Geobacillus stearothermophilus ATCC 12980: one gene and its partner. The protein of the gene in region 2 interacts with the protein of the main gene of each other region in a pairwise test. Links are inferred from orthologs where the notes say so. Each region holds a gene or a part of one and is shown on either strand. Other genes may lie near its edges.

The links. Proteins that work in one complex are often made in the same cells at the same time.
Region 1: the proteins of ndk (region 2) and QSJ10_RS10305 interact in binary tests that used the Escherichia coli proteins (3 or more experiments, as listed by UniProt). The link is inferred for Geobacillus stearothermophilus ATCC 12980 from one-to-one orthologs.

What each region holds. Positions count from the first base shown.
Region 1 is NZ_CP128494.1:1,894,675-1,897,650, forward strand. It holds QSJ10_RS10305 (5-formyltetrahydrofolate cyclo-ligase), read right to left. Parts: upstream 1,786-2,976; coding sequence 1,216-1,785; downstream 1-1,215. Other genes in the region: yqgO (protein YqgO), read right to left, coding at 197-373; QSJ10_RS10300 (DUF92 domain-containing protein), read right to left, coding at 450-1,226; rpmG (50S ribosomal protein L33), read right to left, coding at 1,844-1,993; QSJ10_RS10315 (hypothetical protein), read left to right, coding at 2,160-2,501; QSJ10_RS10320 (MltG/YceG/YrrL family protein), read left to right, coding at 2,498-2,932. UniProt on the Escherichia coli protein: Involved in the removal of 5-formyltetrahydrofolate.
Region 2 is NZ_CP128494.1:1,704,904-1,707,850, forward strand. It holds ndk (nucleoside-diphosphate kinase), read right to left. Parts: upstream 1,726-2,947; coding sequence 1,276-1,725; downstream 1-1,275. Other genes in the region: aroC (chorismate synthase), read right to left, coding at 1-332; QSJ10_RS09200 (CheR family methyltransferase), read right to left, coding at 433-1,203; hepT (heptaprenyl diphosphate synthase component II), read right to left, coding at 1,824-2,786; menG (demethylmenaquinone methyltransferase), read right to left, coding at 2,802-2,947. UniProt on the Escherichia coli protein: Major role in the synthesis of nucleoside triphosphates other than ATP. The ATP gamma phosphate is transferred to the NDP beta phosphate via a ping-pong mechanism, using a phosphorylated active-site intermediate.

The DNA of each region.
Region 1 (2,976 bases), 190 kb from region 2 along the record:
TCCTTTTCTCCAGCAGGCCGAACCCAGCGGACAGCAAAGCTCCGGCTGTCTGGATGATCCAGCGCAAGCCAGAGGGAGGCTGTGCCGTTCCCGCCCCAGGCGCGCTTTTTCCCCCCCGCCCGCTTTGAAATCGACGATAAGGGTGGCCAGCTTCCCGTTCGCGGCATCATAAAACGGCCAGCCGGCCACCGCCTCTCTAGCGCAACATTTGCGACACAACCGCGTTGCGCACCGCCGGAATGTTGAGCGCAAAGCGAACAAGCTGCTTTCGCAGCGGCGGAATGCGCAACGCCCAGTCAGCCATTCGGTAACGATAGCGATAGGTGAGCCATCCGGCTGCGACCGCCAACAGCGAGTACGACCATTTGTTCATTGGTGTTCCCCCTTCATCAATATGACATGCTCGTTATTCTTTTTCCCTTTTTCCCCTTAATTATGAAGCAGACGGCCTAACGCCCCAGCACAAGGGCGGCGGCAAGCACCGCACCGGCAGCCGACAAGACGTTGACGGCATCGTTGTCAAGCCAGCGCCATCCTTTCACCTGAACGGTCATCCGCCCGCAATGCTGTTTTCGCTCGGTGGCGATCCCGCATACCGGACAGCGGTAAACGGTCTGCCAGGCGGCGCCAAGCCATGTATCCAGCCAGCTGCCAAACCAGCCGAACAGTGCAAGGGGGAGCCACGGTGCAGCGGGAAGGAGCAACGCGCCGCTGGCGGCGATGAACAGCGCCCCAGCAAGGGAAGCGGCCGTGCCAAGGAGCGTCACCGCTCCGGAAGTGCCGGCCTCGACCGGCTGAAAACTCGGCCATGTCCGCGGCGGACGCCGGCTCAAGGCACCGATTTCCGACGCCCATGTATCGGCGTTCGCCGCCGCGACCGCGACGACGAACAGCTCGTTCCAAACCGGGTCAGGGAGCAGTGCCGCCAGCAGTCCGAGCGCAGCCGGCACTCCACCGTTGGCCAGCACTTGGACCGCATCACGCCGCCCCCCTTTTGCCACCTTTTCGGCGAGTTTCTCCTTTTTCCGTCTCCCGATATGGCTGAAAAAGCTGGAGCTGGCAAAAAATAATCCTAGCAACCATAGCCCGCTCCATGAAAAACCATACCCAACCAAGGCGCCGACAACAACGGTCGCCGCCGCTCCCGAGGCGGACAGCAAGCGCAGCAGCCACCCGCTGCCGGCTGCGATGGCGGATGCAGCAATATACGCCCATTCACCGCTCACAGCGAATGACCCCTTTATCGGTAATAATGAACTCTACCGGCACGTCATGTTCTTCTGCTGGGATGTCGTCCACCACTTGAAACGAATAGGCAAGCGCCGCCGTCACTGCCGCCGCCCCCGGCAAGTACCGGTCATAATACCCGCCGCCGTAGCCGATCCGAAAGCCATTTTTGGCAAAACACACTCCTGGAACAATAATGAGATCAAACTCCTCGCGATCCATCGCCATCGTTTGTTCCTCGATCGGCTCAAGCAGCCCGGCATACGCCTCTTCAAGCTGGGCAAACGACACGATCCGCCGAAACGTCATCATTTTCGCCGCTGGGTCGCATTTTGGCACGCCGACTTTTTTTCCTTCCCTCCAAGCTTGTTCAATGATCGGCGCCGTATCCACTTCCGTCTCCCGCGCCACCGTGATGGCGATCGCCCGGGCTTGTTTCCACGGCGTCCATTGATATAAATAACCGGCAATTTGCCGGTCGCAAACTCGTTTTTCAGGCGCCGGAAGCTGCCGAAGCCGGCTGAGCATATGACGGCGCAGTTCCCGTTTGCGGTCCATCGTCGCTCCCCTTTCTGCCCGAAAGATAAAAAAGCAGCAGGAATGGCGTTCCTACTGCTTACTTCGTTTCGCGGTGCAACGTAACTTTGCGGTCCCGCGGGCAATATTTTTTCAGTTCAAGACGTTCCGGGTTGTTGCGTTTATTTTTGGACGTAATATAGTTGCGTTCGCCGCATTCTGTGCATGCCAGTGTAATGTTCACACGCATCCTTTTTCCCTCCAAACGTGCTTTATATAATCAGACCTTTCTATGATAGCATTTTTCTGCGACGATTTCCACCTCTAAATTTCATTTCCCTCCATTTTATCTTTTTCCACAAGACCGGCCACAAATAGAATGCGATATGATATAGTGAAAAGAGGAGGGATTCATGATGGTAGAATACACGATCATCGCCTTGGCGGCCTTATCGATTCTTTTGCTTGTCCTTTCCTTTTTCGCCAAAGACGAATGGAAGTCGCTTGAAGAACAAATTGACCAGCTGGCTGTCTCGTTGGCGCAAGAAACGTATCAAATGAAAAAAAGGCTGCAAGTCATCGAGGAGGAACTGCTCATCCCTGAGCGCCGGCGCCCGCCCCGCCGCGGTCCTTTTTCCGACACCGAGCGGCGCATCTTCTTTTTGCATAAACAAGGATTTCCGCTCGAAGAGATTGCGCAAGAGACCGGTTTGACGGTTGCCGAGGTCGAGCGGATCGTGAGGAGATTGCTGCGATGAAGAAACGGACGATGCGCGCCTTTGCTCTCGGCCTGCTTGTTGCCACGTCATTCATCGGCGTCTCGTATTATCATTCCGCCCCCGATGCGCCGACGGAAGCGGAAGTGCAAGCGTTTCTCGAACAACGCGGGCTTGTTGCCATTGCGAAAAGCGAATACGATCAACTTCGCCGCGGCCGGCAAACGTCGGCTGAACAGCCGGCTGCGCAACCGGCGAAAACAGTATACATATACCGCCTTGTCATCCAAAAAGGCGACACTCCGGAAACGTTCGCCAAAGAGCTTGAGGATGCCGGCATTATTCAAAGCGCTCGCACGTTTCGCGAGTATTTGCAACAGCACGGGCTGACGCGCTCGATCCGCCCCGGCGCCTATAACGTGCGAAGCGATATGGATTATGCGGCGATCAGCCGCTTGATTGCTAAACCATAACGGAAAGAAGGAGGCAAATGATGAAAAGACTGCCTCCTTCTTTG
Region 2 (2,947 bases):
GCATGACCCGGGCGCGGACGCGTCACTTTTCGTTTGATCTCCGTTTCATCATCGATCGGTTCAACGGCCATAATCGTTTGCCAATGTTTAAAATCACGGTTTTCCACAACCAGCGCAATCGGCGAGCCGAGCGTTTTCCCGTGCCGGACGCCGGCGGTGATATTCACCACGTCCTTTTCGATTTGCATGCGCCGCCCGCGCCCATACCCTTTTTGCCGGCGCGCCAGCTCCTTGTTGATATGCTCGGCGCGCAGCTCAAGCCCAGCCGGCACTCCTTCCAAAATCGCCGTCAATTGCGGCCCGTGCGACTCCCCTGCTGTCAAGTAGCGCATGTTTGTCTCTCCCTTCAGCTCTTTAACGCGTTTATGTAAAAATATATCATAAATTTGAAAAATGAAAATAGTTTCTGTAAAAAAAAGAGCGCGGCACCCGCTATTTTCTCCGATAAAAAAACGTCTCCTCGACTTCGAAACCGTATAAGGACGGGTTAAAAATTTGCTCCGTGCTCCCCACAAACAGCACGCCCCCGGGCCGGAGCGCATCATGAAATTTCCGATACAGCATCCGCTTCGCCTCTTCAGTGAAATAAATGAGCACGTTGCGGCAAACGATTAAATCCATGTTGCGCGGAAACGGATCCGTGAGCAAGTTGTGCTTTTGAAACTTGACCGTTTGTTTCAGCCTTTCGTCTATTTTATAATACTCGCCTTCTTTCGTAAAAAACTTTTTTCTCATTTCCTCGGGCAACTCTACAAGCGACCGTTCGCTGTACAAGCCGAGGCGCGCGCGGGCGAGCGCATTATCATCAATGTCGGTCGCCAACACCGACACGCGGTGAAGCGGCAATCGTTTTGCGAGCACCATCGCGAGCGTGTACGGCTCCTCGCCGGTTGAGCAGGCGGCGCTCCACACGTTCGGGCGCGGATGTTTCGTCAACAGCCGCGGCAAAATGACGCGTTCAAGCACCTCCCATCGTTTGGCGTTGCGATAAAACTCGGACACGTTGATCGTCATCCGATCAAGACATTCATGCCAGAGCGACAAGTCTTTTTCCATCGCTGCAAACAGCTCGGCAAAGCTCTTTAGCCCTTTTTTCATGTACAACGACGCCAAACGCCGCCTCATCTGGGCTTCCTTATATAGCGATAAGTCAATGCCGGTTTTTCGCTTCACTTTAGCAATGAATTGCGCATAATCGTCCATCTTCCCCTGTTCCTCTCTCCTGTCAATGTACAAAAACGGCAAAAACCGGCCGATGGGCGGCCGGTCTTTTTGTTAATAGAGCCATTCGTTCAACAATTTTGTATAGTTGAGAAGCTCTTCTTCTTTGAAAAACAGGTTGATCTCGCGTTCCGCGCTTTGCGGCGAATCGGAGCCGTGAATGACGTTTTTGCCGACCGTCAAGCCGAAGTCGCCGCGAATCGTGCCCGGTGCGGCTTCCTGCGGGTTCGTTTTCCCCATCATTTGCCGGGCGGCGGCGATTACATTTTCGCCCTCCCACACCATCGCAAACACCGGTCCGGATGTAATAAAGTCGACAAGCTCGCCGAAAAACGGACGCTCTTTATGTTCGGCATAGTGCTGCTCAGCCAGCTCGCGCGACACTTGCATCAGCTTCGCGCCAACAAGCTGGAAGCCTTTTTTCTCAAAGCGCGAAACAATTTCGCCGATCAAATTGCGCTGAACCCCGTCTGGCTTTACCATTAAAAATGTCCGTTCTGCCATTCATTCTCCCCCCCTACTGTCGTATGTACTAGGAAACGGATTCCCAACCACCATAGTATCATTGTTTCGCGCCATTAGCAACAACGTCCTTGAAAGCGTTAATAATCCCTTTTCCCGATGTAAAGGGCGAGGTCGCGCAACAGGCCGCGCGCCTCATTCATCGGCAGTCCGTCAAGAAGGTGAAGCGCCTTGTCAAGGTAACGGTCGCTTAACGCATACGACCGCTCAATGGCGTCCGTCCGCTTAATGGCGGAAATGACCGCCGCCATTTCCGCAACGTCCGTTTCCGGACCGACAGCTGCAATGGCCGCCTTCACCCGCTCATCGCTCAAGGCATACAGCACAGGAAGGGTGACGTTTCCTTGTAGCAAGTCGCTTCCGGCCGGTTTGCCGAGCTGTTCCTCCGTCCCAGTGAAATCGAGAATGTCGTCGGTAATTTGAAACGACATGCCGACATAATGGCCGAACCAGTACAGCCGCTTCACAATCGGCTCCGGCGCGCCGGCAGCGAGGGCGCCAAGCTGGCAGCTCGCGGCGATGAGCAGCGCCGTTTTCCGACGGATGCGCCGCAAATACGTGCGCAGCGGCTGATCAAACCGGTACTTGTCTTTAATTTGCTCAATTTCCCCGCGGCACACTTCCACGATCGTTTTCGCCAACACTTGATGGGCGCGCGGGTTGCCGAGCTCCGCCATCCGTTCGAGCGAGCGGGCAAACAAATAATCCCCTGTGTACATGGCGAACCGGTTGCTCCATTTCGCCTTGATCGTCGGCCGGCCGCGGCGCAAATCGGCGTCGTCGATCACATCGTCGTGGACGAGCGAAGCCATATGAATGAGCTCGAGCGCAACGGCAACATGCTTCATCCGCTCAAGGTCATATTGGCCGAAGCGGGCGGCAAGCAAGACAAAAACGGGACGGATCCGCTTTCCGCCCGCCTGCAACAGATGGAGCGCCGCTTCCCCAAGCGGCCCGTATTCCGACTGAACCGCCCGCTCAAGCTCCTCTTCGACCGCCGCTAAATCATCGCTTAAAAACGAATACATCGCCTTTAACTTCATGTTGTTCACCTTAACTCACCGTTTATAGCCCAAGTGCATCGCCGCCACGCCAAACGTGTACGGTTTGACCTCGACATCGACAAAACCGGCGGCGCGGAACATCTCGGCCAGCTCGTCCCGCCCCGGAAACTCGCGCGCCGATTCCTGCAGCCACGAGTACT